Variovorax paradoxus: one gene and its partner. Each later gene encodes a partner of the first gene's protein in a complex. Links are inferred from orthologs where the notes say so. Each region holds a gene or a part of one and is shown on either strand. Other genes may lie near its edges. The genes, in order: uvrB and QFZ42_RS17410.

What was found.
Region 2: the proteins of uvrB (region 1) and QFZ42_RS17410 are in contact, whole or in part, in a crystal structure (PDB 7EGT), measured with the Thermus thermophilus proteins. The link is inferred for Variovorax paradoxus from one-to-one orthologs. Residues at the interface, in WP_096411307.1 of Thermus thermophilus: Glu23, Leu25, Arg26, Asp27, Gly28, Glu29, Arg30, Phe31, Arg55, Glu326, Asp327, Phe328, Glu379, Ser382, Gln383, His398, Gly400, Arg401; in WP_096412145.1 of Thermus thermophilus: His654, Arg656, Phe657, Gln666, Asp668, Glu669, Lys680, Arg681, Leu682, Ser683, Lys685, Tyr686, Ala687.

The regions. Positions count from the first base shown.
Region 1 is NZ_JAUSXG010000001.1:1,768,272-1,783,515, reverse strand. The notes cover bases 1,472-4,395. They hold uvrB (excinuclease ABC subunit UvrB), read right to left. Parts: upstream 4,031-4,395; coding sequence 1,913-4,030; downstream 1,472-1,912. Other genes in these bases: QFZ42_RS08230 (amino acid aminotransferase), read left to right, coding at 4,136-4,395; iscR (Fe-S cluster assembly transcriptional regulator IscR), read right to left, coding at 1,472-1,681. Outside these bases: QFZ42_RS08245 (IscS subfamily cysteine desulfurase), read right to left, coding at 1-1,059; more of iscR, read right to left, coding at 1,145-1,471; more of QFZ42_RS08230, read left to right, coding at 4,396-5,332; QFZ42_RS08225 (polyhydroxyalkanoate depolymerase), read left to right, coding at 5,489-6,904; QFZ42_RS08220 (RnfABCDGE type electron transport complex subunit B), read left to right, coding at 6,901-7,533; QFZ42_RS08215 (LysE family translocator), read left to right, coding at 7,530-8,168; drug/metabolite exporter YedA, read right to left, coding at 8,194-9,114; QFZ42_RS08205 (Lrp/AsnC family transcriptional regulator), read left to right, coding at 9,235-9,732; QFZ42_RS08200 (VOC family protein), read right to left, coding at 9,722-10,216; biotin synthase BioB, read right to left, coding at 10,213-11,262; accC (acetyl-CoA carboxylase biotin carboxylase subunit), read right to left, coding at 11,404-13,452; QFZ42_RS08185 (hypothetical protein), read right to left, coding at 13,480-14,043; QFZ42_RS08180 (acyl-CoA carboxylase subunit beta), read right to left, coding at 14,172-15,244. UniProt on the Escherichia coli protein: The UvrABC repair system catalyzes the recognition and processing of DNA lesions. A damage recognition complex composed of 2 UvrA and 2 UvrB subunits scans DNA for abnormalities.
Region 2 is NZ_JAUSXG010000001.1:3,632,982-3,648,366, reverse strand. What follows is about bases 364-3,428. They hold QFZ42_RS17410 (UvrD-helicase domain-containing protein), read left to right. Parts: upstream 364-715; coding sequence 716-3,142; downstream 3,143-3,428. Other genes in these bases: QFZ42_RS17405 (DUF2339 domain-containing protein), read left to right, coding at 3,264-3,428; azu (azurin), read left to right, coding at 364-656. Outside these bases: more of azu, read left to right, coding at 195-363; more of QFZ42_RS17405, read left to right, coding at 3,429-7,112; QFZ42_RS17400 (DUF3999 domain-containing protein), read left to right, coding at 7,109-8,641; QFZ42_RS17395 (BPSS1780 family membrane protein), read right to left, coding at 8,675-9,505; QFZ42_RS17390 (homoserine kinase), read right to left, coding at 9,517-10,563; QFZ42_RS17385 (hypothetical protein), read right to left, coding at 10,607-10,969; polA (DNA polymerase I), read left to right, coding at 11,067-13,889; QFZ42_RS17375 (MFS transporter), read right to left, coding at 13,845-15,385. UniProt on the Escherichia coli protein: A helicase with DNA-dependent ATPase activity. Unwinds DNA duplexes with 3'-5' polarity. Translocates on single-stranded DNA with 3'-5' polarity. Initiates unwinding more efficiently from a nicked substrate than double-stranded DNA.

The DNA of each region.
Region 1 (15,244 bases):
GCTGTGGGCCAGTTCGTCGCTTCGGCCCAGCGCGCGCAGCACATAGCTGGGCTCGAGGCTGGCCGAGGTGCAGGCCGAACCCGACGACACCGCCAGGCCCTTGATGCCCATGATCAGCGACTCGCCTTCGACGTAGTTGAAGCTCATGTTCAGGTTGTGCGGCACGCGCTGCTCGAGGTCGCCGTTGATGAACACCTGCTCCACGTCCTTCAGGCCGTCAAGCAGACGCTTCTGCAGGCGGCGCGCATGGGCGATGTCGTCCTTCATCTCGAGCTTGGCGATGCGGTAGGCCTCGCCCATGCCGACGATCTGGTGCGTGGGCAAGGTCCCCGAGCGCATGCCGCGCTCGTGGCCGCCGCCGTGCATCTGCGCCTCGAGGCGAATGCGCGGCTTGCGGCGCACGTACAGCGCGCCGATGCCCTTGGGGCCGTAGGTCTTGTGCGAAGCAAGGCTCATCAGGTCGATGGGCAGCTTCGTGATGTCGATGTCGACCTTGCCGGTGGCCTGGGCCGAGTCGACATGGAAGATCACGCCCTTTTCGCGGCAGACATTGCCGAGCGCGACCACGTCCTGGATCACGCCGATTTCGTTGTTCACGAACAGCACGCTGGCCAGGATGGTGTCGGGGCGGATCGCTGCCTTGAACTTGTCGAGATCGACCAAGCCGTTTTCCTCGACATCGAGGTAGGTCACTTCGAAGCCCTGGCGCTCGAGTTCGCGCATGGTGTCGAGCACGGCCTTGTGCTCGGTCTTCAGGGTGATCAGGTGCTTGCCCTTGCCCTTGTAGAACTGGGCCGCGCCCTTGAGCGCGAGGTTGATCGACTCGGTGGCGCCAGAGGTCCAGACGATTTCACGCGGGTCGGCATTGATCAGGTCTGCCACCTGGCCGCGCGCCTTCTCGACCGCCTCTTCCGCTTCCCAGCCCCAGGCGTGGCTGCGCGATGCCGGGTTGCCGAAATGTTCGCGCAACCAGGGAATCATGGCGTCGACCACACGCGGGTCGACGGGCGTCGTGGCGCCGTAATCGAGATAGATCGGGAAATGAGGAGTGACGTCCATGGCTGGCTCGGGCTGGCGTGGGGGGTTGTTTCTTTGATCTGCGCTTCTGGTGGCAGCGCCCGCAGGCGCGCCACAACTCAGGGCATCAGGACTTCGCGAACACGTTGCCGAGGGCAAAGACCGAGTTCGGCGCGTTCACGCGAATCGGCTTGACCACCGGCTGCGCGGAAATGGCGCGCTTGACGACCGGCTTGTTCTCGATCTGCACACCCTTGGCGATCTGGTCGTCGACCAGCTTTTGCAGCGTGACCGAATCGAGAAACTCGACCATGCGCTGGTTCAGCGACGCCCAGAGCTCGTGCGTCATGCAGCGGCCGGCTTCGCCGAGGCAGTTTTCCTTGCCGCCGCACTGCGTGGCATCGATGGGCTCATCGACGGAAACAATGATGTCTGCGACGGTGATATCCGCAGCCTTGCGGCCGAGGCTGTAGCCGCCGCCGGGGCCGCGGGTCGACTCGACCAGCTCGTGGCGGCGCAGTTTGCCGAACAGCTGTTCGAGGTACGACAACGAAATCTGCTGCCGCTGGCTGATCGCAGCCAGCGTGACCGGACCGGTGTTCTGGCGCAGCGCCAGGTCGATCATTGCTGTGACCGCAAAACGGCCTTTGGTAGTGAGACGCATCGCAAGCTCCTTCAAGTGCTTACCGTTGAAATGACACCTTGGCCTGGGGCTGTGGTGACTTCGTCTCCGCCCTGCCCGACCCCTGACGCTGGTGAACCAGCCGGTGGGATCGGTCCTTCATCGCGAAGTTCTTTTTTGTTGTTGAGTATTTCGGTCAAGTATAGCAGAAGGCCCTGGAGTTTGCTCGGGTAAACCCCAGCGCAAACCGCTTGAAGAAACCGGAACCCCGTCTCAGGACGGCAGAACGGCGATGTTGTCTCCGCCGGAGGCGCCAAAAGCCTGTTCCCGCAGCAGCGCCAATTGGTCGCGCACCCGCGCCGCCTTCTCGAATTCGAGGTTGCGGGCGTGCTCGAGCATGAGCTTCTCCAGGCGCTTGATCTCCCGGGCGATGTCTTTCTCGCTCATGTCCTCGACCTTGGCGCGCTCCAGGTCGAGCTTGGCCATTTCCTTGCCCGTCTTTTCGCTGTAGACGCCGTCGATCAGGTCGCGCACCTGCTTGACGATGCTGCGCGGCGTGATGCCGTTGGCCTCGTTATGGGCAATTTGCCGCGTGCGGCGGCGCTCGGTTTCGCCGATGGCCTTTTTCATCGACTCGGTCATCCGATCGGCATAGAGGATGGCCTTGCCGTTCAGGTTGCGGGCCGCCCGGCCGATGGTCTGGATCAGCGAGCGCTCGGCGCGCAGGAAGCCCTCCTTGTCGGCATCCAGGATGGCGACCAGCGAAACCTCCGGAATATCCAGGCCTTCGCGCAGCAGGTTGATGCCCACCAGCACGTCGAAAGTGCCCAGGCGCAGGTCGCGCAGGATTTCCACCCGCTCCACCGTGTCGACGTCGCTGTGCAGGTAGCGCACCTTCACTCCGTTGTCGCCCAGGTAGTCGGTCAGCTGCTCGGCCATGCGCTTGGTCAGCGTGGTGATCAGCACGCGTTCGTTCTTCTCGACGCGGATGCGGATTTCGCCTAGCACGTCGTCGACCTGGTGCGTTGCGGGGCGCACCTCGACCTCGGGGTCGATCAGGCCGGTCGGCCGGACCAGTTGCTCGACCACGTTGCCGGCATGGTCCTTCTCGTACTGGGCGGGCGTGGCCGAAACGAAGATGCACTGGCGCATGCGGGTCTCAAACTCCTCCAGCTTGAGCGGCCGGTTGTCCAGCGCGCTCGGCAGCCGGAAGCCGTATTCGACCAGCGTGGTCTTGCGTGCCCGGTCGCCGTTGTACATGGCGCTGAGTTGGCCGACCATCTGATGGCTCTCGTCGAGGAACATCAGCGCGTCCTTCGGCAGGTAGTCGGTCAGCGTGGCGGGCGGCTGGCCCGGCGCGGCGCCCGAGAGGTGGCGCGTGTAGTTCTCGATGCCCTTGCAGTGGCCGATTTCGGCCAGCATTTCCAGGTCGAAACGGGTGCGCTGCTCCAGCCGCTGCGCCTCGACGAGCTTGCCCTGGCTGACGAATTCCTTGAGCCGCTCGGCCAGCTCGATCTTGATGGTTTCCACCGCGCCCAGCACCTTGTCGCGCGGCGTCACATAGTGGCTCGACGGGTACACGGTGAAGCGCGGAATCTTCTGGCGAATGCGGCCCGTGAGCGGGTCGAACAGCTGCAGCGTCTCGATTTCGTCGTCGAACAGCTCGATGCGGATCGCCAGTTCGCTGTGCTCGGCCGGAAACACGTCGATGGTGTCGCCGCGCACGCGGAAAGTGCCGCGCGAAAAATCCTGCTCGTTGCGGGTGTACTGCATGCGAATCAGCCGCCCGATCACGTCGCGCTGGCCGATCTTGTCGCCCACCCGCATGATGAAACGCATCTGCGTGTAGTCCTCGGGCGTGCCGATGCCGTAAATGGCGCTTACCGTGGCCACGATGACCGTGTCGCGCCGCTCCAGCACGCTCTTGGTGGCCGATAGCCGCATCTGCTCGATGTGCTCGTTGATCGACGAGTCCTTCTCGATGAACAGGTCGCGCTGGGGCACATAGGCCTCCGGCTGGTAATAGTCGTAATAGCTTACGAAATATTCGACCGCGTTCTTCGGGAAGAACTCGCGAAATTCGCTGTAGAGCTGCGCCGCCAGCGTCTTGTTGGGGGCAAACACGATGGCCGGGCGGCCGAGCCGCGCAATCACGTTGGCCATGGTGAAGGTCTTGCCCGAGCCGGTCACGCCCAGCAGCGTCTGGAACACCTCGCCGTCGAGAACGCCGTCCACCAGCCCGTCGATGGCCTTCGGCTGGTCGCCGGCCGGCGGGTAAGGCTGGAAGAGCTCAAAAGGCGAATCGGGATATTTGATGAATTCGCCCTGCTTCGCGGGACCGATCGGGTCCAGTTTCTTCAGGTCTGCTATGGCTTCGTTGTTCTCTGGCATGGCTGTTCCCGACAGGTGGCGATGGCGCCGGTAAAATTCAAGGCAACCGGAAAGCGTAGCGCAAGTCCGGTTGCCAGCGAAGCTTTCATCCCAAAGGACCTTTCCATGTCTATGTTCACCGCGGTCGAGATGGCACCGCGCGACCCGATCCTCGGCCTCAACGAGCAATTTGCCGCCGACACCAACCCCAACAAGGTCAACCTCGGCGTCGGCGTCTATTACGACGACAACGGCAAGCTGCCCCTGCTCCAGTGCGTGCAGGCCGCCGAACAGAACATGATGAAAGCGCCCACCGCCCGCGGCTACCTGCCGATCGACGGCATCGTGGCGTACGACAACGCGGTCAAGGGCCTGGTCTTCGGCGCGGACAGCGAGCCCGTGCAGTCGGGCCGCGTGGCCACGGTGCAGGGCATCGGCGGCACCGGCGGCCTCAAGGTCGGGGCCGACTTCCTGAAGAAGCTCAACCCCAACGCCAAGGTGCTCATCAGCGACCCGAGCTGGGAAAACCACCGCGCGCTGTTCACCAACGCGGGCTTCGAGGTCGAAAGCTATCCCTACTACGACGCGGCCAAGCGCGGCGTCAATTTCGACGGCATGCTGGCCGCCCTGAACGCGGCGCCCGCCGGCACCATCGTGGTGCTGCACGCCTGCTGCCACAACCCGACCGGCTACGACATCACCCCGGCGCAGTGGGACCAGGTGGTGGCTGCGGTCAAGGCCCGGAACCTCGTGCCCTTCCTCGACATGGCCTACCAGGGCTTCGGCTACGGCCTGAAGGAAGACGGCGCCGCCGTTGCCAAGTTCGTCGATGCCGGCCTGACCTTCTTCGTCTCGACCTCTTTCTCCAAGAGCTTCAGCCTGTACGGCGAACGCGTGGGCGCCCTTTCAGTGCTGTGCGAGAACAAGGAAGAAGCCGGGCGCGTGCTGTCGCAGCTCAAGATCGCCATCCGCACCAACTACAGCAATCCGCCGATCCACGGCGGCGCCGTAGTGGCCGCGGTGCTCGGCAACCCCGAGCTGCGCGCCCTGTGGGAAAAGGAACTCGGCGAAATGCGCGTGCGCATCAAGGCCATGCGCCAGACGCTGGTCGACGGCCTCAAGGCCGCCGGCGTGAAGCAGGACATGAGCTTCATCACCACGCAGATCGGCATGTTCAGCTACTCGGGCCTCAGCAAGGACCAGATGGTGCGCCTGCGCAACGAATTCGGCGTGTACGGCACCGACACCGGCCGCATGTGCGTGGCCGCGCTCAACAGCAAGAACATCGACTACGTTTGCGCGTCGATCGCCAAAGTCATCTAGGTGACAGCAGAGCGTGAGGGAATCCGTTTTGCGACGATTCCTTCACGCTCCTTGACGGGAAGACCCTCACGGCGCGGCCGATCTAGGGTTTGGCCCCCTGCATCGCCGCAAATGCGCTGATATATTGCACTGCAACATTTCACTCCAACACCAGCGATGCTTTATCAACTCTACGAAGCCCAGCGTTCCTTGATGGAACCGTTTTCGGATTTCGCCCAAGCGGCTTCCAAGCTCTACGGCCAAGGCGCGGTGTGGGGCCAGTTGCCCATGGCGCAGCGCATGGCGGCCGGCTACGACCTGCTCTATCGGTTGGGCAAGGACTACGAGAAGCCGGAGTTCAACATCAAGTCGGTGAAGGTCGACGGCAACGACGTGGTGATCCAGGAAGTCGTCGAGCTCGACAAGCCCTTCTGCGAGTTGCGCCGCTTCAAGCGCTTCACCGACGAGCCGCACACCCTCAAGACGCTCAAGAGCCAGCCCGTGGTGCTGATCGTGGCGCCGCTCTCGGGCCACTACGCCACACTGCTGCGCGACACCGTGCGCACCATGCTGCAGGACCACAAGGTCTACATCACCGATTGGAAAAACGCACGCCTCGTGCCCCTGTCGGAAGGCGAGTTCCACCTCGACGACTACGTCAACTACGTGCAGGAGTTCATCCGCCGGCTGCAGGCCGAGTACGGCAACTGCCACGTGGTGAGCGTGTGCCAGCCCACGGTGCCGGTGCTGGCCGCCGTGTCGCTCATGGCAAGCCGCGGCGAGCCGCTGCCACTCACCATGACGATGATGGGCGGCCCCATCGACGCGCGCAAGTCGCCCACCGCGGTGAACAACCTGGCGATGAACAAGAGCTACGAGTGGTTCGAGAACAACGTCATCTACCGCGTGCCGCAGGGCTTTGCCGGAGAAGGCCGCCGCGTGTACCCGGGCTTCCTGCAGCACACCGGCTTCGTGGCAATGAACCCCGACCGCCATGCCAGCAGCCACTACGACTATTTCAAGGACCTGATCAAGGGCGACGACGCGAGCGCCGAAGCCCACCGCAAGTTCTACGACGAGTACAACGCCGTGCTCGACATGGACGCCGACTATTACCTGGACACCATTCGCACGGTGTTCCAGCAGTTCGAACTCGTGAACGGCACCTGGGACGTGAAGAACCCCAAGGGCCAGATCGAACGCGTGCGCCCGCAGGACATTCACTCCACGGCCCTGCTCACCGTCGAAGGCGAGCTCGACGACATCTCGGGCTCGGGCCAGACCGAGGCCGCGCACAGCCTGTGCACCGGCATCGACGACGCGCAGCGCGAGCATTACGAAGTCAAGGGTGCGGGCCACTATGGCATCTTCAGCGGCCGCCGCTGGCGCGAACTGGTCTATCCCAAAATGCTGAAGTTCATCGCGGCGCACGACAAGCCCCAGAGGCGCGCCGGGGCACGCGAGGCCCTGCCGGCCGAAGACCGCATCAAGCCCGGGCGGAAAATGGCTGCCGTTGCAGCCACCAAGAATGTCGCAGCCAGGAAAGCGGTGGCGGTTGCCCCCGTGAAGAAGCCCGCGGCACGCAGGAAGTGAACGGGCTGGCCGCACGCATTCACGATGCACTGCCGCAAACGCAGTGCACGCGTTGCGGCTACCCCGATTGCGCGGGCTATGCGCAAGCCGTGGCCGACGGCGAAGCGGGCATCAACCAGTGCCCGCCGGGCGGCACAGAAGGCATTGCCAGGCTGGCACAGCTCACGGGTCGCGAACCGCTGCCGCTCGATCCCAAGTTCGGCACCGAAGGCCCGCGCGCCATGGCAGTCATCGACGAAGCCTGGTGCATCGGTTGCACGCTTTGTCTCGATGCCTGTCCCACCGATGCCATCCTGGGCATCAACAAGCGCATGCACACGGTGATCGACGCGCACTGCACCGGCTGCGAACTCTGCATTCCGGTCTGCCCGGTCGATTGCATTTCTCTCGAAGTCGAAACGCCCGGCCGCACCGGTTGGCACGCGTGGTCGCAGGCGCAGGCAGAAGCCGCCCTGCAACGCTACAAGCTCCACGGCGAGCACCGCCGCACCGACAAGCGCCAGGGCGAAGAAGCGCCCTCGGCCGCCGAGCCGCACGCGGCCGATACGCGCAAGCGGTCCATCGTCGAAGCCGCACTGGCGCGTGCCCGCGCCGCATCGCAGCAACGTCCACCCGCCGCCAAACCATGACACTCGACACCTTGCTCATCTACGCGTTCGCCTCGCTCGCGTTGGCCGTCATTCCCGGCCCCACGATGCTGCTGGCGCTGTCCAACGGCATCGAGGGCGGCATGCGCCGCGCGAGCTGGGGCATTGCCGGCGCGTCGCTCGGCAGCGTGACGTTGATCGCGGTGGTCGCGCTCGGGCTCGGCTCGCTGCTCGCGGCGTCGGAGTTGCTCTTCAACGCGATCCGCGTGGCCGGTGTCGCCTACCTCGTCTGGCTCGGTGTCAAGCTCTGGCGCAGCGAAGCCTCCGACCTCGGCGCCGCTCTGGCCAAGTCGGCCATCGAGGTTCGGCCGCATGGCCGGGTCGCGCTCATGCGCAGCCTGCTCGTGGCGCTGTCGAACCCCAAGACCGTGCTGTTCTTCGCGGCCTTTCTGCCGCAATTCATCGATATCGCCAAGCCGCAAGGCGCGCAGTACCTTCTGCTGGGTTCGATCTTCGTGGCACTCGACACCTGCGTGATGCTGGCCTATGCGGCCGCTGGAACGCAGGCCGTGCGCTGGCTTTCGCGGCGCGGTCTCAAGGTGCTGAACCGCAGCTGCGCGGCCGGCATGTGGCTGCTTGCCGCCACCCTCGCGTTTTGGCGCCGTCCCGGAACCTGAGCGGCAGGCACGCGGCTGCGCTCTCTCAATTCGTCTTCGCGCGCTTGAAGAGCAGCAACAGCACCCCCGCCAGCACGACCGCTACCGCGTACCACTCGAAGCGCGTCACGGTCTCGTTGGCGATCCACACGCCCAGCAGCATCGCGATCACCGGGTTCACGAAGGTGTAGCTTGCGGCCAGCGCGGCCGGCGCCTTCGCGAGCAGCACCATGTAGGCGTTGAACGCGATCAGCGAACCGAACACCACGAGGTAGAGCCATGCCCACACGGCCTCGGGTTCCGGCGGCCATGCCAGGCTCTCGCGCGAGACCGCGGCGAGCACCAGCAAGACCGCCCCGCCGCAAATCATCTCGCTCGCGAAACCCATCGCACCGGGCGCGAGCGGCAGGCTGCGCTGGCTCAGCACGCTGCCCATGGACCAGCAGATGCAGGCAATCGAAATTGCCGCCAGGCCCGCAGGGGACGACTGGAATCCGCTGCCCTGCGTCAGCATCAGCACGCCGATGAGCCCGAGCGCAATGCCGGCCGCCTCCATGCGCGTCGGCTTGATGCCCCAGATCAGGTTCAGCAAGGCGATCAAGAGCGGCACCACCGCGATGAAGGCCACCACGAGGCCCGAGCCGATGGTCACCTCGGCATGCGCCGTGCCGCCCATGCCGCCGCCCAGCATCAACGCGCCCACGACGAGCGCGTTGCGCCACTGCAGCCGCGAAGGCCATGCAGCGCCGCGCCAACGCATCCATGCCGCCAGCAGCAGCCCTGCAAACAGAAAGCGCGATCCCATCTGCAGGAACGGCGGGAAGCTGATCAGCGCGTACTTGATCGCAAGGTAGGTCGAACCCCAGACCACCCAGGTGGCGGCGAGGCAAAGCCACAGCAAAGGCGGCAGCGCGCCGCGGGCGGCACACGGCGCGGCCTGGGCGGGAGAAGAAGCAAGAGTCGGCATATCGAGAAGCCTCTGTTTTGTTGGTACTGAAGTGCCGCCCATGGTATGAAAGCCATCTCACAAGAACCATGGACATTTCACGGTTCTGCCGATTCCCTACCGTTGAATTGAAGGAGTTCCATGGACTTCACCTTGAACCCCGCGCTGGATGCCCACGACACCCGCATCCTGGCCGAACTGCAGAGTGACGCGCGGCTCACGATGGCCGAACTCGGCCGCCGCGTACACCTGAGCCAGCCGGCCGTGACCGAGCGGGTCAAAAAGCTGGAGTCCGCGGGCGTGATCAGCGGCTACCGCGCCACCGTCAACCTGGGCAAACTGGGCTACGGCATCCGCGCGATCATCCGGGTGGGCCGGGCCGACTACGCGCGCGTGGTGGAACTGGTGCAGCAGACGCCAGAGTGCGTCAATGCCTACAACGTGACCGGCGACGACAGCTGGATTCTGGAGATTGCGGTCATCGACGTGAGCCACCTCGACGCGGTGGTCACCAAGTTCTGCATCCTCACCGAGACGGCGACCTCGATCATCCTGAACCCGGCGCGCGAGCACCAGCCGATGCTGCCGCCGCACCGCTCGGATGTGCGGCCGCCGATCAAGAAGGTGCTCAACGCGTAGTTGAAACAGCGAGCGCGCTGAAGGCTGCCACCACCTCGGGCGGCGCCTGGACCATCTCGATCAGCACGCCCTCCCCGGCGATCGGGAATTCGTCGCTCGCCTTCGGATGCAGAAAGCAGATGTCGAAACCCGCCGCGCCCTTGCGGATGCCGCCGGGCGCAAAGCGCACGCCTTGCGCGGTGAGCCATTCGACGGCCTTGGGCAGGTCGTCGATCCACAGCCCTACGTGATTGAGCGGCGTTGCGTGCACCGCAGGTTTCTTTTCCGGGTCCAGCGGCTGCATCAGGTCGACCTCGACCTTGAACGGCCCGCTGCCCATCGAGCAGATGTCCTCGTCGACGTTTTCGCGTTCGCTCTTGAACGTGCCCGTGACTTCGAGTCCCAGCATGTCGACCCAGAGCTTCTGCAGCCGCTGCTTGTCAGGCCCGCCGATGGCGATCTGCTGAATGCCCAGCACCTTGAAGGGACGCGGCGCGGCCGTCATGCGCAGGCCCCGGCTTCTTCGGTGGCGGTGGTGCGGCGCGCCTGTAGCCCCAGCTTGCGCAGCAGCTCCACGTCGGCCTCCACATCGGGGTTGCCGGTCACCAGCAGCTTGTCGCCGTAGAAGATCGAGTTCGCGCCGGCCATGAAGCACAGTGCCTGCACCGCATCGCCCATCTGCTGGCGCCCGGCCGAGAGCCGCACGCGCGCGGTGGGCATCGTGATGCGAGCGACCGCGATCATGCGCACGAAGTCGAAGGGATCGACCGGCTCCGAATCGGCCAGAGGCGTGCCGGGCACGCGCACCAGGCTGTTGATCGGCACCGACTCGGGGTACGGATTCAGGTTGGCCAATTGCGCGATCAGCCCCGCGCGGTGCACCGGCTGCTCGCCCATGCCAACGATGCCGCCGCAGCACACGCTGATGCCGGCGCTGCGCACATGGGCCAGCGTGTCGAGCCGGTCCTGGTAGGTGCGCGTGTCGACGATGTCGGTGTAGTAATCGGGAGCGGTGTCGAGATTGTGGTTGTAGTAGTCGAGGCCGGCGGCCTTGAGCTGGTGCGCATGGTGCGGCTCCAGCATGCCGAGCGTGGCGCAGGTCTGCAGGCCGAGCCCCTTCACTGCTTCGACCAGCACGGCCACCTTCTCCACGTCGCGGTCCTTCGGCGCGCGCCATGCGGCCCCCATGCAGAAGCGCGTGGCGCCGGCGTCCTTGGCGGCTTGCGCGGCGCGCAGCACCTCGTCGACCTCCATGAGCTTCTGCGCCTTCACGCCGGTATCGAACTCGGCCGACTGCGGGCAATAGCCGCAGTTCTCGGGGCAGCCACCGGTCTTGACCGAGAGCAGCGTCGCCAGTTCGATGTCGCCTTCGGGGAAATGCCGGCGGTGCACGGTCTGCGCTTCGAACAACAGGTCCATCAGCGGCTTGTCGAACAGCGCCTGGATCGCCTCGACCGACCATGGGCCTTGCGGCGTCACCGGCTTTGCGGGCCGGCGCAGCGTGACAGGCGCCGAGATGGGCGTTTCAAAAAAAAGATCGGGGGTCGTCATATCAATGAAAGTCTTTCATAACTGCGCGAGGCGTTGCCTGTTCGGGAAACACCGCGGAACCGGCTTCGCCGGGCCGCAGGTGTTGCCCCCGGAAGGGGGTTGGAGAAGCGACACGGAGTGCGCGAAGCCTGGGGGTGAGCTTTATTCAAACTCCAGAATGATTTGATCGACGGCGAGCGACTCGCCCTTGCCCGCCGACACCTTGCCCACCACGCCGTCTTGCGTGGCGAACAGTACGTTTTCCATTTTCATGGCTTCGATGACGGCGAGCTTCTCGCCGGCACGCACCTGCTGGCCCGGCTGCACCGACACCTCGACCAGTAACCCCGGCATCGGCGACATCAGATACTTGCTGAGGTCCGGCGGCGCCTTGTAGGGCATCAGTTCGAGCAGCCGCGCACCCAACGGCGACAGCACCATGGCCTCGATCTGCGTGCCGTCGTGCGACACGCGCAGCGCCAGCGGATTCTTGCCCGCACCGCGCTCGACCTGCGCGGTGAAGGGCTTGTCGTTGAACATGCCCTGCACGCGAATCGCACCGAGCGCGAAGCTGCTGTCGATCTTGTAGTTCCTGTCGCCCACCGCCACGGCGCTCGCGCCGGTCTTGCCGTGGAAGTCCGTGACCGAAACGGGGTGGTGTACATGCTTGCCTTCCGGCCCCAGTTCCACCACCACGAATTGCTCGCCCACCTTCACGCCATGCCCTTCGAGCTGTCCGCTGATGCCCGAGGCACGCGCGCGATAGCGGCGGTGCACATAGGCCGCGAGTGCAACGAGGAATGAAGGATCGGCATGCGGCACATCTTCGGCGTGGAAGCCCTTGCCGTAGTTCTCGGCAATGAAGCCGGTGTTGAAATCGCCGGCCACGAATTTCGGATGCGCGAGCAGCGCGGCCTGGAACGGGATGTTGCTGCTGATGCCGCGAATCACGAAGCCGTTGAGCGCCTCGCGCATGCGGGCGATCGCATGTTGGCGGTCCTTGCCGTGCACGATCAGCTTGGCAATCATCGAGTCGTAGTACATCGGGATCTCGCCGCCGTCGTACACGCCGGTGTCCACGCGCACGCCGTTCAGGTGCTCGATGTCACTCGCGAACATGGTCTCGGCCGGCGGCTGGAACTTCACGAGACGGCCGGTCGAAGGCAGGAAGTTGCGGAACGGATCTTCGGCATTGATGCGGCACTCGATGGCCCACCCGTTCCGTTTCACTTCGGCCTGCGTGAGCGGCAGCTTCTCGCCGGCCGCGACACGGATCATCAGCTCGACCAGATCGAGCCCCGTGATGCATTCGGTGACCGGATGCTCCACCTGCAGCCGCGTGTTCATCTCGAGAAAGTAGAAGCTCTGGTCCTTGCCGACCACGAACTCCACCGTGCCCGCGCTCTGGTAGTTCACGGCCTTGGCCAGTTGCACCGCCTGCTCGCCCATCGCCTTGCGCGTCTCGTCGCTGATGAAGGGAGAAGGAGCCTCTTCAATCACCTTCTGGTGCCGGCGCTGGATCGAGCATTCACGCTCGTTCAGGTAAATGACATTGCCGTGCGAATCGCCGAGCACCTGGATCTCGATGTGGCGCGGCTCCTCGACGAACTTCTCGATGAACACGCGGTCGTCGCCGAAGCTGCCCAGCGCCTCGTTGCGGCACGAGGTGAAGCCCTCGAAGGCCTCCTTGTCGTTGTAGGCCACGCGCAGGCCCTTGCCGCCGCCGCCCGCCGAGGCCTTGATCATCACCGGGTAGCCGATGTCCTTGGCGATTTCGACGGCGCGCTCGGCCGTCTCGATGGCGTCGTTCCAGCCCGGAATGGTGTTGACCTTGGCTTCGTTCGCGAGCTTCTTCGAGGCGATCTTGTCGCCCATGGCCGCGATGGAATAGTGCTTCGGCCCGATGAAGGCAATGCCCTCTTCCTCGACCTTGCGCGCGAAGGCTTCGTTCTCCGACAGGAAGCCGTAGCCCGGGTGCACGGCTTCGGCACCGGTCTGCTTGCAGGCCGCGATGATGCGGTCGGCCTGAAGATAGCTCTCGCGGCTCGGCGCGGCGCCGATGTGCACGGCCTCGTCGGCCAGTTCGACGTGGCGGGCTTCCTTGTCGGCGTCGGAATAGACGGCGACCGTGAGGATGCCCATCTTCTTGGCGGTCTGGATGACGCGGCAGGCAATCTCGCCGCGATTGGCGATCAGGATTTTCTTGAACATACTGAATCCGTTTTTTTACTGACCGCCTCAGCGGTTGATGAACATCGAATAGACCGGCTGCGCTTGCGAGCGATCGACGAACACATAAGCCGTGCCATCGGAGCAGAAATTTGCGACCTCGGCGATGTCGCCACCCGCCAGATCGACCCAGTTGTCGATCTGCAGGAACAGGCGCCCCGCGGGCACCTGCTGCGCACCGTTGGCCGTCCAGTACGGCACGCCGCCGCTCTTCGTGCGCCAGGCGCTTGCCCAGTCGTGGGGATAAGCGACTTCTTCGGGGAGCTCGGAGTGGCTCTGGTAGTCGTAGAAGGCCTTCTCCAGTTCCGGCGGCGCGCCATCGTCGTCGGCGCGCCAGCCTGTGATCGCAATCTCGCGCAGCAATACAGGCATTCCATCGACGGCATCCGAGGGCGGCGCGGTCGGTGCGTCGGCTAATTCGCCGCGTTGCACGACGAATGCAGCATTGGCACCCGCGTCGTGTTCCCAGAAGCTGCAGATGCTGTCCCACTCGCACTTGAACAGGAACAGCACCTCCCCGCTTGCAAGCGGCAGCGCGTCGCCATCCGCAGGCAGTTGCGCCAGATGGCTCATGGGCCGCTGGCATTCACGGCAAACGGGCCAAAGGCGCGGCGGCAAGCCCCAAGGCAGGCCGCCCAGCTTGGGAACCAGTCCAGGTTCCGCGCCGTCGCGAAACTGGGGGTAATGGCTGCGCATGCGAATCAGAGGGGAATGTTCCCGTGCTTGCGCCACGGGTTCTCGAGCTTCTTGTCGCGCAGCATCACCAGCGAGCGGCAGATGCGCTTGCGCGTCTCGTGCGGCAGGATCACGTCGTCGATGTAGCCGCGGGCACTCGCCACATAAGGGTTTGCGAAGCGCGCCTTGTATTCGGCTTCGCGCGCAGCCAGCTTCTCGGGGTCGTTCTTGTCTTCGCGGAAGATGATTTCCACCGCGCCCTTGGCGCCCATCACCGCGATCTCGGCGCGCGGCCAGGCCAGGTTGACGTCGCCGCGCAAATGCTTGGAAGCCATCACGTCGTAGGCACCGCCATAAGCCTTGCGCGTGATGACGGTGATCTTGGGCACGGTGCATTCGGCGTATGCATAGAGCAGCTTGGCGCCGTGCTTGATGATGCCGCCGTACTCCTGGCCCGTGCCGGGCATGAAGCCGGGCACATCGACGAAGGTGATGACGGGGATGTTGAACGCATCGCAGAAGCGCACGAAGCGCGCCGCCTTGATGCTGCTCTTGATGTCCAGGCAACCCGCGAGCACCAGCGGCTGGTTGGCCACGATGCCGACCGTCTGGCCTTCCATGCGCGCAAAGCCGATCACGATGTTCTTCGCATAGTCGGGCTGCAGCTCGAAGAAGTCGCCGTCGTCCACCACCTTGAGGATCAGCTCCTTGATGTCGTAGGGCTTGTTCGGGTTGTCGGGCACCAGCGTGTCGAGCGAGTAGTCGGGCCGGTCGGCCGGGTCGCCCTGGCCGTTGTTGCCCAGGCGCACCGGTGGCTTCTCGCGGTTGTTGAGCGGCAGGTAGTTGTACAGGCGGCGCAGCATCATGAGCGCCTCGACATCGTTCTCGAACGCCATGTCGGCCACGCCGCTGCGCGTGGTGTGGGTGACTGCGCCGCCGAGCTCCTCGGCCGTGACGGTCTCGTGCGTCACGGTCTTCACGACATCGGGACCGGTGACGAACATGTAGCTCGAATCCTTCACCATGAAGATGAAGTCGGTCATGGCGGGCGAATACACCGCGCCACCCGCGCAGGGGCCCATGATCATGCTGATCTGCG
Region 2 (15,385 bases), 1.9 Mb from region 1 along the record:
CGCCTCGCCTCCCTCCGTGCTTTCGTATAGACCTTATTCGCCGGCCGGTCTGCCCGCCCAGGCCGCCTGGCGAAGCGCGCCCCGCGGCAGTACCATTTGATGCAGATCAGTGCCGCGCGGCGGGTGCGCTCGACAATGCCGCTGGCGCAGCATGTCCTGCGCCACGTTCATTTCTTCTTCTGGAGATCGCTCCCATGCTTCGCCGCCATCTCGCTGCCACCGCCGTTCTGGCGCTCGCCTCTCTCGCCGCTTCCTCCGCCTTCGCTGCCGACTGCAGCGTGGAGATCGAAGGCAACGACGCCATGCAGTTCAACAAGCCCGCCATCGAGGTGAGCAAGAGCTGCAAGGAATTCACCGTCAGGCTCAAGCACACCGGCAAGCTGCCGAAGCAGGCCATGGGCCACAACTGGGTGCTTGCCAAGACGTCCGACGTGCCGGCGGTCGCCGCCGACGGCGTTTCTGCCGGCCTGCCGCAAAATTATGTGAAGGCCGGCGATGCGCGTGTCGTGGCGCACACCAAGGTCGTCGGCGGCGGCGAAAGCGACAGCGTGAGCTTTCCGGTCGCCAAGCTGGGCGCGGCCGACAGCTACACCTTCTTCTGCTCCTTCCCCGGCCATTCATCGATCATGAAGGGCACGCTCAAACTCGTGAAGTAAAAAGGGCGCGGGCAACCCCGCCGCTGCGTCGGGACGCCCCGGCTTCCTACAATGCCGGGATGTCTCTTTTCGGCTCGTACGACGCCACTGCCGGCGCACCCCAACCCCCAGCGGCCGATTCGCCTCTGCTCGCCAACCTGAACCCGGAGCAGCGCGCCGCGGTCACGCTGCCGGCGGGCAATGCCCTGATCCTCGCCGGTGCCGGTTCGGGCAAGACGCGGGTGCTCACCACCCGCATCGCCTGGCTGCTGCAGACCGGCCAGGTTTCCGCAGGCGGCATCTTGGCGGTGACCTTCACCAACAAGGCCGCCAAGGAAATGATGACGCGGCTGACGGCCATATTGCCCGTCAACGTGCGCGGCATGTGGATCGGCACCTTCCACGGCCTGTGCAACCGCTTGCTGCGCGCGCACTGGAAGCTGGCCAACCTGCCTTCCACTTTCCAGATCCTCGACACGCAAGACCAGCTTTCGGCCATCAAGCGGCTGATGAAGCAGTTCAACGTCGATGACGAGCGCTTTCCGGCCAAGCAGACGCAGTGGTTCATTGCGGGTGCGAAGGAAGACGGCTTGCGTCCGCGCGACGTGGAGATTCGCAGCGACGATGACCGCAAGAAGGTCGAGCTGTACCAGCTCTACGAAGAACAGTGCCAGCGCGAAGGCGTGGTCGATTTCGGCGAACTCATGCTGCGCAGCTACGAACTGCTGCGCGACAACGACCCGGTGCGGGAGCACTACCAGCGGCGCTTCCGCCACATCCTGATCGACGAGTTCCAGGACACCAACCGCCTGCAGTACGCGTGGATCAAGATGCTTTCGGGCACCACCGCAGCGGGCCAGTTCACCCCGAATCCGAACAACAGCGTGATCGCCGTGGGCGACGACGACCAGAGCATCTACGCCTTTCGCGGCGCACGCGTGGGCAACATGGCCGACTTCGTGCGCGAGTTCGACGTGCAGCACCAGATCAAGCTGGAGCAGAACTACCGCAGCTACAGCAACATCCTCGATTCGGCCAACGAGCTCATCAGCCACAACAAGAAGCGGCTGGGCAAGAACCTGCGCACCGACCAGGGCCCGGGCGAACCGGTGCGCGTGTACGAGTCGCCCACCGACCTGGCCGAGGCGCAGTGGATGGTCGAGGAAATGCGCCAGCTCGTGCGCGACGGCTTCGATCGCAAGGAAATGGCCGTGCTCTACCGCAGCAATGCGCAGAGCCGGGTGATCGAAACCGCGCTCTTCAATGCCTCGGTGCCGTACCGCGTGTACGGCGGCCTGCGCTTCTTCGAGCGCGCCGAAATCAAGCACGCGCTGGCCTACCTGCGCCTGCTCGAGAACAAGGACGACGACACCAGCTTTCTGCGCGTGGTCAACTTTCCGCCGCGCGGCATCGGCGCGCGCACGCTCGAGCAGCTGCAGGACGCGGCGCGCTCGGCCGGGCGCTCGCTGCATGACGCGGTCAGCGTCGTCGGCGGCAAGGCGGGCGCGAACCTCACGGGCTTCGTCGCCAAGATCGACGTGCTGCGCGAGCAGACGCAAGGCGTCAGCCTGCGCGAGATCATCGAGCTGGTGCTCGACCACAGCGGGCTTGTCGAGCACTACAAGGCCGACCGCGAAGGCGCCGACCGCATCGAGAACCTGGAAGAACTGGTCAACGCCGCCGAAAGCTTCGTCACGCAGGAAGGCTTCGGCCGCGATGCCGTGGCGCTGCCCATCGACGAACTGCGCCAGTCGCCCGCGAGCCAGGGCATCGACCTGACGCAGCCGCTGGTCGACGAACCGCTCGCACCCGACGCCGAAACCGGCGAAACGCTGAGCCCGCTGGCCGCGTTCCTCACGCATGCGGCGCTCGAGTCGGGCGACAACCAGGCACAGGCCGGCCAGGACGCCGTCCAGCTGATGACCGTTCACGCGGCCAAGGGCCTGGAGTTCGACTGCGTGTTCATCACCGGCATGGAAGAGGGCCTGTTCCCGCACGAAAACTCGATGAGCGATTTCGAAAGCCTCGAGGAAGAACGCCGCCTGATGTACGTGGCGATCACGCGCGCGCGCAAGCGCCTGTACCTGAGCCATTCGCAGACGCGGATGCTGCATGGCCAGACGCGCTACAACGTGAAGAGCCGCTTCTTCGAAGAGCTGCCCGAAGGCGCGCTCAAGTGGCTCACGCCCAAGAACCAGAGCTTCACGCCGTCGGCCTTCGGCTACGGCGGCGGCTATGCGAGCACGCGCGGCGGCAGCGGCAGCTATGGCGGAGGCGGCAATTACGGTGGCAGCAAGGACACCTTCGCGAGCCCGCCGGTGCCGCCGCAGAAAACCGCGCCATCGCACGGCCTGCGTTCGGGCATGCAGGTGTTCCACAACAAGTTCGGCGAAGGCACGGTGCTGTCGCTCGAAGGCACCGGTGACGACGCGCGCGCGCAGGTCAAGTTCACGCGCCATGGCGTGAAGTGGCTCGCGCTCTCGGTGGCCAAGCTCACGCCGGTGTGAGCGCCGCCGAGTTTGCTATTAAACAAATAGCTGACCGCGCAATAGCCACGGGCCTTTTCGGCGGTTTATAGAGAAGCAATCGCCGTACACTCCATGCTCGCCAAAACAAGGGGAGCTGAGGATGTGGTTCATTGGCATCATTGCCGGCCTGTTCATAGGGGCCGTCGCAGAGTCGCTTCCGGCTGCGCTGATATTGGCCGTGGTCGGTGCGTTCGCATTGCCGAAAATCGTCGGCAAGAAGAAGACTGCCGGCGAACCTGAGCGCACCGAGGCGGAACGCGCACAGCCTTCCAGCTCTGGCGGCGGCGCCGCCGCATCCGCTGCCCCTGCGGGCGGCATGCTGAAGCTGCAGCAGCGTGTGGCCGAACTCGAACAGCGCGTGGGCATGCTCGAGCGGCGGCTCGCGCAGGGCGCGGGCGAGCCTGTGCCCGCCGATGAGCAACCCGTCCCGGCAGCAAGCGCGCCCGCAACGCCGGTGGCGCAGCCGGTCCCCCACGTTGCACCGGCCACACCGGCCACACCGGCCACACCGGCCATACCGGCCGCGCCGATCACGCCGATCACCCTGACAGCCGCCGCACGGCCCGCCCAGGCAGCCGCTGCCGCAGCCGCCGCAGCGCGCGCCTCGATGGCTGCCACATCGCCCGGCACCGCGGAACCGGCTCCCGCACCGGTGGCGCCCGCAGCCGCCAAACCGCCGACGGCCGTACCGCCGCCGGTCCGGCGCTTGCCTCCACCGCCGCCGCCTCCGGCCATTCCGCTGCGCGACCGTTTGCCGGCGCCCATCGCCAACCTGATCTTCGGCGGCAACATGCTGGTGAAGCTCGGCGTGCTGATCCTGTTCCTGGGTCTGGCTTTCCTGCTGCGCTACACGGCCGAGCGCGTCACCGTGCCTGTCGAGCTGCGCTATGCGGGCGTGGCGCTCGTGGGCGCGGGCTTGCTGGCTTTGGGCTGGTTCCTGCGTCGCAAGCGCACTGGCTATGCGTTGATCTTGCAGGGTGCCGGCATCGGCGTCTTCTATCTGACCACGTTGGCGGCGATGAAGGTGCACGAGTTGCTGCCGCCGACCGCCGGTTTTGCTTTCCTGTTCGGCGTGGCCGCACTGAGCGCGGTGTTGGCGGTGCTGCAGAACGCGCCGGTGCTGGCCATCGTTGCAGCGCTCGAAGGCTTCGCAGCGCCGGTGCTGGCGTCCACAGGCTCGAACCAGCCGGTGGCGCTCTTCACCTACCTGCTGGTGCTCGACGTCGGCATTGTGCTGATCGCCTGGTTCAAGGCCTGGCGCGTGCTGAACCTGATCGGCTTCGTCGGCACCTTCACGCTGGCCGCGGGCTGGGCGCACAAGTACTACACGGACGACCAGTACGGCATCGTGCAGCCGTTCCTGCTGGTGTTCTTCCTGATGTTCGTGGGCGTCGGCCTGCTGTTCGCGCGCCGCACGCTGTTCGATGCGCCCGTGCAGCCCGCGCAGCCGCTGGCCGTGCGCGCGCTCGACACGCTGCGCCGCGCGGGCCGGGTCGACAGTTCGCTGGTGTTCGGCACGCCCATGGTCGCGTTCGGCATGCAGGTTCTGCTGATGCAGCCGTGGCCCTACGGCGCCGCGTTCTCGGCCATGGCGCTCGCGGCCTTCTACCTGGTGCTGGGGCGCCTGGTGTTCGCCACGCAGCCGAAGGGCCTGGCGCTGCTGGCGGAGGCCTACGCCATCGTGGGTGTGATTTTCGGCACGCTCGCCATTCCGCTGGGCCTCGAAGGCCAATGGACCGGCGCGGCCTGGGCCGTGGAAGCGGCCGGCATGTACTGGCTCGGCGCACGGCAGGGGCGCGTTTATGCGCGCGCCTTCTCGTTCGTGGTGTTTGCCGGCGCGGTATGGAAACTGCTCGAGGCCACGCAAGTCGATGCGGCGGCGGGGCATCCGCTGCTGCAGGGCTCGGTGATCGGGCCGATGCTGGTGGCGGTGAGCGCGTTCGCGATGTGGACCATCCACCGCCGCGCCAAGCTCGACGAAGGCAACGGCTGGGAAGCGCTGGTCGGCACCGCCTTGCCGTGGCTCGGCATGGGCGCGCTCACGCTGCTGCTGTGGCAGTGGTTCACGCCGCCGTGGGCGGCGGCGGCAACGGCCGTGCTGGCTTCCGCCGCCTTTGCGGTGGCGGTGCGCTTCAAGCTCAGGCCGCTGGCTTTCGTGACCTACGGCATGCAGGCGCTGGCGGTGGCGGGTTTCATCTCCACCTTGCATCCCGCGGTCGATGCAAGCGGCAGCGCCGGGCAGGTGCTCGCAAGCGGATGGCAAGGCGCGGCGGCGGCAAGCCTCATTGCGCTGAGCCTGCTCGCAAGCGCCGCATGGTCGATGCTGCAGGCGCACCGTGCCGCATTGGCACGCGGCATTCAGCCGGTGTGGTCGCCGGGCAATGCCGTCGCGGTGATCGCCGGCGTGAGCCTGCTGCATCTTGCGATGCTGTTCCAGGTGAACCTGGCGCAGGCCGCGCTGCTGTGGCCGCTCTCGGCCACGGTCGTGCTCTGGGTGGCGCTGCGCATCGCGCACAAGCCGCTCGCGGCGCTGGCCGGCGTCTTGCAGGTCGTCTCGGCGCTGCTCTACGCCTTGTGCCAGGTCTTCGCTCACCACGGCAGTACCCCGCCGCCGGCCTTCGCGCACCTGGGCTTCTGGACACCGGTGGTGCTGGGCCTCACGGCCCTGCTGGCCGGCGGCTGGATGAACGACGAGGCCTGGCGGCGCGCCACCGAAGGCACCACCACGGCCAAGCGCACGCGCTGGATCAACGACTGGTGCGCCAATCCGGCCGTGCTGTGGGCGCCGGTGATCTGGGGCTTGGGCTGGTGGCTCTTCGGCTGGGCGGACGAAACCGGCGAGGTGCTGCGCCGCAACGGGCTGGCGGCTCATCTGGCCGCGGCCGTCATGGCGATCGTGCTCGTCACCTCCGTGCTTTCGGCGGTGGTGGCGCACCGGCGCGGTTGGCCGCAGCTTGGCCGGGCCACCCTGGCCACGTTGCCGGGCTTCGTCCTGCTCGCCGTCCACGGCATCGCGCTGGCGGCGCCGGGGGTCTACGTGCCGTCGAGCGCTCTCGGTTGGGTGGCCTGGCCGCTGGCGCTGCTGTGGCACCTGCGGCTGCTGCATGCGCAGAAGCGCTGGCTCGCCCCCGCGGCGCTGGCACCTTGGCATGTGGCGGGCTTCTGGTTCTTCTTGCTGCTCGCGGCGCGCGAATGCCAATGGCAGCTCGGTCGCATCGGTGCCGAGTGGTCGAGTTGGCAACTGCTGGGCTGGGCCATCGTGCCCGCGGTGGCTCTGTGGCTGCTGCGCTCGCGCGCACTGCTGCAACGCTGGCCGCTGGCCGAATACCGGGCCGCGTACCTCGAATTCGCGGCGATGCCGGTGGCGGCGTACCTGCTCGCGTGGGTCTGGATCACCAACGCAGCGAGTCCGGGCAACGCGGCGCCGCTGCCCTATGTGCCGTTGCTGAACCCGCTGGAGCTCGCGCAGTGGCTGGTGCTGTTCGCGCTGGTGCTCTGGTGGCGCGCGTTGCCGCAGGGATCGTTCGCGCGCGTGCAGCCGATGGTTGCAAAGGGCGTGCTCGGCTTCACCGGGCTGGCGCTGCTGACTGGCGCCGTGCTGCGCAGCTGCCACCACTACGCGGGCGTGGAGTGGCGTTTCGATGCGCTTTATGCATCGTGGCTCACGCAGGCGGCGCTCTCGATCACCTGGGCCATCTTCGGCGTGATCGCAATGGTGCTCGGCCACTCGCGCGGGGTGCGCACGCTGTGGGTCGGCGGCGCCGCGCTGCTTGGCGTTGTGGTGCTGAAGCTGTTCTTCGTCGAACTGGCGGACCGGGGCGGCCTGTTCCGCATCGTGTCGTTCATTGCGGTGGGTGCATTGCTGCTGCTTGTAGGTTATTTCGCCCCGGTGCCGCCGAAGAAAAACGAAATGGAGAAAGATGTGTTGGCCGAAGGAGGTGCAGCATGAAGCACGGTGCGAAGCCGTCGCGCCACGTGGTGCGAATTGGTCTGGCCGTGGCGTTGGCGACGGCCTGGTGCGGTGCTGCCTTGGCGCAGCCTCCGGCCACCGCACCCATTGCCGTGCAAGGCAGCGGGCCGTACTACCGGCTCACGCTGCCGCTTGGCATTCATGCCCACGCCGCATACGGCGATCTGCGCGACCTGCGGGTGCGCAATGCGGCCGGCAACGCGGTGCCCTACGCATGGCTGCGCAACGAGGCGGCAGAGCCTCGCCTTGCGTCCAGAGAGGTGCCGATCTTCGCGCTGCCTGCAAGTGTTGCGGGCTCGGCGGATGCATCCGAAGACGCGGCGTTGAGCTTCAAGGTGCGTCCCGACGGCTCTCTGGCGCTCGCCCGCAAGCCTGCGCGCAACCAAGGCGAGACCGCGCAATGGCTCATCGATGCGAGCCAGCTCAAAGGCAGCCTGCTGCAGGCGCGCTTCGAAATGGCGGCCGAGGCACGCGGCCTGTTCGCCTTCAGGCTCGAGGCCAGCGACGACCTGCGGAACTGGCGGCCGATCGGGGGCGAAGAGCAACTGGTGCGGCTGGCCCACGGCGGCCAGACCATCGAGCGCCTGGCGGTCGACCTGGACAACGTGCAGGCACGGTTCCTGCGCCTGCGCTGGAGCGATCCGAAAAACAGCGCGCCGCTGACCCGCGTGGCGATCGACAGCGTGCAAGAGGTCGAACCCGTCGCGCCGCTCGAATGGTCGGGCGCGCTGAGGCCGGAGCGCTGCGGCGCCGACCATTGCGACTATCCACTGCCACGCGGCGTTCCGGTCGAAAGCCTGCGCATCGACCTGGCCGACGTCAACACGCTGGCGCAGGTCGGGATTTCAGGCTTGCTTGCTGCCGTTCCGTCTGTTGCCGCTGAGCCGCCGCGCGTGCCGCGCAACCCGCTGTATGCGTTGCGGCACCAGCAGCGCCGGCCGGCTTCGTCTTCGTCGGGCATGCCAGGCGAAGTGCCGCTGCTCGACACCGTGGTGTATCGCCTCGCGCAAGCCGGCGGCGAAGCGCGTTCACCGCTGCTGGCGCTCGACGGCACGAGCTATTCGTACCTGCGGCTTCGCACCTCGGGTCCGGTGAGCCTGCTGGGCGCAACGCCTCCGACGATTTCTGTGGGGGCTACGCCGCGCACGCTGGTGTTTCTGGCGCAAGGCGCCGCGCCGTTCTCGCTCACGTGGAGTACGGCGCCCGAAAAGAACGCAGTGCAGGGCGGGGCGCCGGGCGCGGCCCTGGCGCTGGCCACGCTGGTGCCGGGCTACAACCCGAACAAGCCCGTGGCGGCAGACCCCGCCACTGTGGCATTGCCACCCCCGCCGGTGGCGGCGGTCGATGCCGTGGTGGCAGCGACTGCGCAGTTGCCGGTGCCCACGCAGCCGGATCCCTCGCGCAAGTGGTGGCTGTGGGGAGCGCTGGGCGTCGGCTTTCTGCTGCTGGCGGGCATGGCGTGGTCGCTTTTCGCGAGCCTGCGCAAGGACCGCGCCCCGGCCAATTGACGAACACTCCGGCCCGCGGGCCGGCAGATCGCCTCAGCTCGGATCGAAGCTGTCGCGGAAGGTGAACCAGGTCGAGCTCATCGACATGGCCGCGAGCACCAGCGCCGAGCCCACGATCAGCACATTGCCGATGGCCGCGGCGGCGCCGCCTCCGCCCACCGAACCGACGCCGATCAGCACCGTGGCGACCAGGCCCATGCCGATGCCGGCGAGCAGGAACACGCCGAGCCAGGCCAGGCCGAACAGCGCGTAGGCGCCGAAGTTGCGAAACACCGCGACCACGCTGAAGAAGATGCTTTTCACCGGCTCCACGCCGTGCCAGTGCACGAGCGCGGGCGCATGCCACATCGCGAGCGAAAGCGGCAGGTTCAGGCACATCAGGAGCATGCGCGCCACCTGGAAGTCGCTGCTCGCCATGATCTCGGGCGTCAGTGCTTCGTCGAGCAGATAGGCCTTCGCCAGTTGGCCGCCATCAATGAACGAGGTCAGCAGCACGGCGAACACGAAGTACACCGCGGAGATCACGCCGAGCTTGACCAGCGAGCGCCACTCGGTGCGCATGGCCGCGACCACCGCCACGAACATGGCGGAGCCGGTGGGGCGCTGCGCGTGGCCTTCGGTACCGAGGCCCTCGGCGTTGTCGGTGTAGGCCACCGACGTCGCCACCATCAGCCCCAGCGTCATGAAGGGCAGCAGGACCGGCGCCAGCACGCTGCCGAGCAGCGGCAGCAGCGACGCTGTCGAGATCAGCGCCATCAGCAGGAAGAACAGCGAAATGAAGGCGAGCGGTTGCCGCCAGAAGGTCTTGAGTCCGAGGCGGACCCATGCAGCGCCGGTTCGCGCCGGCACGATGTGGAGTTTCATTTTTTTGAGAGTCAGGCGGCCAGCCGTTCGAGCGACTGCGCCATGACATGCGGGTGGTTGGCGCGCTCGCGCAGCACGCGCTCGAAGTGCGCCGGATCGTGCGGCTTCAGCATGCTGGCTTCGCGCGGAAGATGGAAGTCCCAGAGCCGCGAAATCCAGAAGCGCAGCGCCGCGGCGCGCAGCATGGCGGGCAGCAGGGCGCGCTCCGAGGCATTCAGCGGGCGCACGGTTTCGTAGGCCGACAGCAGCGAGTCCGCACGTTCGGCGTCGTGTTCGCCGCTTGGCAGGTCGATGGCCCAGTCGTTCAGGCACACGGCCAGGTCGAACAACCAGGTGTCGGTGCCCGCGAAGTAGAAGTCGAACACGCCGGTCAGGCGCGGCGCGGCGCCGGCGTCCTCGCCGGTGGCGAACATCACGTTGTCACGGAACATGTCGGCATGCACCGGGCCGCGCGGCAGTGCCGCGTAGGCCGACGTTTCGGCCACATGGTTCTGATAGGCCAGTTCGGCGCGCAGCAGCGCGGCCTGCGGTTCGTCGATGTAAGGCAGCACCACCGGTACGGTCTCGTTCCACCACGCCAGGCCGCGCAGGTTCGGCTGAATGCGCGGGAAGTCGCGCGCCGCCAGGTGCATGCGCGCCAGCATCTCGCCCAATTGGAAGCAATGCGCGGTGCCCGGCGACAGTTCGCTCCGGCCCGAGAGCCGCTGCACCAGCGCGGCCGGCTTGCCCGCCACCTTGAGCAGCAGCTCGCAAGGGGCATTCGCGGGAATCGTCAGCGCATGGCCCGACGGCGGTGCGATGGCCGGGTCGGCCACGGGTTCCGGCACCGGCAGGCCGCGGCCCGCCAGGTGCTTCATGAGACAAAGGTAATAGGGGAGCTGCTCGGCGCGGAGACGCTCGAACAGCGTCAGCACGAACTCGCCGGTTTCGGTGGTGGCGAAGTAGTTGGTGTTCTCGATGCCGCCCTCGATGCCGCGCAATTCGCGCAGAGGGCCCAGGCCCAGACGCTGCACGAGCGCGTCGGCCTCGCCGAATCCGACTTCGGTAAAAACTGCCATGGCGGTGCTCAGCGTTGCGCTGACGATTGAAGGCGCGGCACGGTCAGAACTTCATCACGTTCCAGACGCGCGGGCCGTTGCCGTTCGAGTCGGCCGAGCCCGGGCGTGCGCTGCCCGCGTCGTTGGGCAGCACTTCATAGCCGGGCACGTTGGCCTTGGGCTTCACGTTGATGCTTTGCGTGCGGCCGCCGTAGCGGACTTCGTCGACCGAAGCCCCGCTGTCTTCCGTGTGGATGTGCTCGACCTTCTGGTTGCGTCGGCCGTCGGATTGCTCCTGATTTTGTAGCGGCTCGGCCGGCGCAGGCGCCCGGGCGGGCGCGGACTGCGCCTGAACGGCGGCAAATGGGGCGGCAAAGGCCAGCGCCAGCAGAATGCGGCGGGCGACCAGGAGTGTGGGGCTAGGCATGCAAGGATTGTAGGCTCGGCCCCGCTTTCGAGGTGTCGGTCGGCGGCGTACGCCGCCGTGGTTCGGAACGCCGCGCCGGGCACGGCAAAATGGCCCGATGACCGACAAGAAAACGCTGCTGCTCGTCGATGGCTCGAGCTATCTCTACCGCGCCTTCCACGCCATGCCCGACCTGCGGGCCGTGCCCGGCGACCCGAAGAGCCCGGCCACCGGTGCCATCCGCGGAATGATCAACATGATGACGGCGCTGCGCCGCGAGGTTCGCGCCGACTACGCGGCCTGCATCTTCGACGCGCCCGGCAAGACGTTTCGCGACGACCTGTACCCCGAGTACAAGGCCAACCGCTCGCCGATGCCCGACGACCTGCGCAGCCAGATCGATCCCATCCACGAGGTGGTGAAGCTGATGGGCTGGCCCGTGCTCTGCGTGCCTGACATCGAGGCCGACGACGTGATCGGCACGCTCGCCAAGACCGCGGCGGCGCAGGGCGTCGAGGTCATCGTTTCGAGCGGCGACAAGGACCTGAGCCAGCTGGTCGACGAGCACATCACCATCATCGACACGATGAACGGCAAGAAGCGCGACGTGGCGGGTGTGACGGCCGAGTTCGGCGTCCCGCCGTCGCTGATGATCGATTACCAGACGCTGGTGGGCGACGCGGTCGACAACGTGCCCGGTGTCGAGAAGGTCGGCCCCAAGACTGCTGCCAAGTGGCTGCTCGAATACGGCTCGCTCGACGCGCTGATCGAACGCGCCGCCGAGGTGAAAGGCCAGGCCGGCGAGAACCTGCGCAAGGCGCTCGAAAAGCTGCCGCTGAGCAAGAGCCTCGTCACCATCCGCACCGATTGCGACCTGGCCGCGCACGTTGCCGGCCTGCCGTCGCTCGAAGGCCTGCCCGTGGGCGCGCCACAAACGGCCGAGCTCAAGCCCTTCTACGAGAAATTCGGTTTCAAGAGCCTGGTCAAGTCGCTCGAGGCGATGGAAGTGCCGCCCGAGCTCATCGAGGAAAACATCAAGAAGCAGCAGGCCCGAGGCGGTGCTGCGAGCGCCGACCAGGGCGGGTTGTTCGACGAATCGTCGAACCTCGGTGCCATCGAGGCCGCATCGCCCGCAAGCAACCTGAAGTACGAAACCCTCACGACCTGGGAGCAGTTCGACACCTGGCTCGCCAAGCTGCAGGCCGCGGACCTGGCCGCCATCGACACCGAAACCACCTCGCTCGACGAGATGGTGGCACAGATCGTCGGCCTGAGCTTCAGCGTCGAGCCCGGCGAGGCCGCCTACATTCCGCTTGCGCACAACTACCCCGATGCGCCCGCGCAACTGCCCATCGACGAAGTGCTCGCCAAGCTCAAGCCCTGGCTCGAAAACCCCGAGAAGAAAAAGCTCGGCCAGCACATCAAGTACGACCGCCACGTGCTCGCCAACCACGGCATCGAGGTGCAGGGCTATGCGCACGACACCATGCTGCAAAGCTATGTGCTCGAAGCGCACCGGCCGCACGGGCTCGCGAGCCTGGCCGAACGCCACCTGGGCCGCAGCGGCATCTCGTACGAAGACCTGTGCGGCAAGGGCGCGCACCAGATTCCGTTCAGCCAGGTCGACATCGCCAAGGCCGCCGAATATTCGTGCGAGGACAGCGACCAGACGCTCGACGTTCACCTCGCACTGTGGCCGCAGATCCAGCGCGACGAAAAGCTGCGCTTCATCTACCAGCTCGAGATGGATTCGAGCGAGGCGCTCTACCGCGTGGAGCGCAACGGCGTGATGATCGATGCGCCCACGCTCGCGGCGCAGAGCCACGAACTCGGCACGCGCATCATGGCGCTCGAACAGGAAGCCTACGAGATCGCCGGGCAGCCCTTCAACCTGGGCTCGCCCAAGCAGATCGGCGAGATCTTCTTCACCAAGCTGGGCCTGCCGGTGGTCAAGAAAACGCCGAGCGGCGCGCCGAGCACGGACGAAGAAGTGCTCGAGAAATTGGCCGAGGACTATCCGCTGCCGGCCAAGATCCTCGAGCACCGCGGGCTTTCCAAGCTCAAGGGCACGTACACCGACAAGCTGGGCCAGCTCGCCAACCTGCGCACCGGCCGCGTTCACACGCACTATGCGCAGGCGGTGGCGGTCACGGGCCGGCTGTCGAGCAACGACCCCAACCTGCAGAACATTCCGATCCGCACGCCCGAAGGCCGCCGCGTGCGCGAAGCCTTCATTGCGCCGGCCGGCCGCGTGATTGCCAGCGCCGACTACTCGCAGATCGAGCTACGCATCATGGCCCACATCAGCGGCGACGAATCGCTGCTGCGCGCATTCCGCGAAGGCATCGACGTGCACCGCGCCACCGCGGCGGAGGTGTTCGGCTCCACGCCCGACCAGGTGTCGAGCGAACAGCGCCGCTATGCCAAGGTGATCAACTTCGGGCTCATCTACGGCATGAGCAGCTTCGGCCTGGCGCGCAACCTGGGTATCGAGACCAAGGCCGCGGCCTCTTACATCGAACGCTACTTTGCGCGTTACCCGGGCGTGAAGGCGTACATGGACGAGACCAAGGCACTCGCGAAGGAGAAGGGCTATGTCGAGACCGTGTTCGGCCGGCGCCTCTATCTGCCCGAAATCAATTCGCCCAATGGCCCGCGCCGCGGCGGCGCCGAGCGTGCGGCCATCAACGCGCCCATGCAGGGCACGGCGGCCGACCTGATCAAGCTCAGCATGATCAAGGTGCAGGACGTGCTCGATGCCGAGAAGCGCGCCACCAAGATGATCATGCAGGTGCACGACGAACTGGTGTTCGAAGTGCCCGAGGCCGAGGTCGAATGGGTGCGCACCGAAATCCCGCGCCTGATGGCCGGCGTGGCCGAGCTGAAGGTGCCGCTATTAGCCGAGATCGGCATCGGCCCGAACTGGGACAAGGCCCACTGAGCGCCGGCCACGCCTGAAGAAGGCGCGGCTCGCCAGTGCCAGCAGCCCCACGCCGATACCGGCATAGAGCATCACGTCGCCGAATCCCTGGCGCAGGGCGGCCTGCGCGAGCGCGGGGGCTGCCGCGTCCGGAAGGATGTCCAGCTTGCCCGCCGCCACACCCTGCGCCAGTTGCAGCAGTTCGCCGGCGTCGGCGTGCAGGCCGGCTTCGCCGAGGTGCCCCGCAATGCCGCTTACCAGCACGAAGCCCATCAGCGCGATGTTCAGGGCGAGCGTGATCAGCCGCGCGCTGAAGTCGATGCCCGAAGCCATGCCCGCGCGCGCCGCCGACACCGCGCCGGTGCTCGTGTTGGTAACCGGCGAGTTCGTGAGGCCGAGGCCGATGCCCGCAGCCAGGCAGGCGGCAATCACCACCGCGTCGCTGCCGCGCGCATTGCCCGCGGCCATGAGCAGGAAGGCCGCGGCCATCAGGCCGAGGCCGCCGGGAATCACGCGTTCGGCCCCATGGCGCAGCGCCAGCCGTTCGGCCAGCGGCGGCATCAGCAGCGTGGGCAGCGTGTAGGCCAGCAGGGCCCAGCCGGCGTGCATCAGGTCATGGCCGAGTGCCGACTGGAAGTAGATCGGCAGGTAGATCATGAACGGCCAGAAGCTGAAGTTCATGCCCACCGAACCCATCATCGCGCCGTTGAAGCGGTGGATGCGAAAGACCGAGAAGTCGAACATGGGGTGCGCACTGCGCCGTTCGGCCGCGACGAACAACGCGAGGCACGCCAGCGCACCGGCCAGCAGTGCCAGCCCCGCACGGTTGCCGAAGCCCTGCACCGTGCCGAGTGTGATGAAGTAGACCAGCGCGAATACCGCGAGCGTCAGGGTGAGCATGCCCGCCACGTCGAGCCGGTGCGCGTCGGGGTCGCGCGATTCCTGCACGCTGGCGTGCACCAGGCCCAGCGTGAGCAGCGCCAGCGGGGCGTGCACCAGGAAGACCCAGCGCCAGTCGGCCAACGCCACGATGGCGGCGCCCACCAGCGGACCAAAGCCGAGCCCGATGCCCGCAACCACGCCCCAGACGGCGAAGGCGCGCGAGCGCGCCGCCGGCTCGCGGAACTGCTGCGACAGGATGGCGAACTGGCAGATCATCATGGCGCCGGCACCCACGCCCTGCACGAAACGCGCGGCAATCAAGAGCGGCGCGCTTGTCGCCAAGCCGCACGCCAGCGACGCCAGCCCGAACAGCCACAGGCTGGCCACCAGCACGCGGCGGCGGCCATACCGGTCGGCCAGCGTGCCGGCGGCCATCAGCACCGAGGTGCAGGCCAGCGTGTAGGCGTTCATGATCCACTGCGCGTCCTGGAAGTCGGCGTGCAGCACGCGCTCGAGCTCCGGCAGGATCACCGGCACGCTGGAGATTTCGAGGCCGAACATGAGGGCGACCAGGCAAACGGCGGCGAGCGCGGCGGCATCGCGGCGCGGGGTAGTCGTTGAAGAAGTTGAAGGAG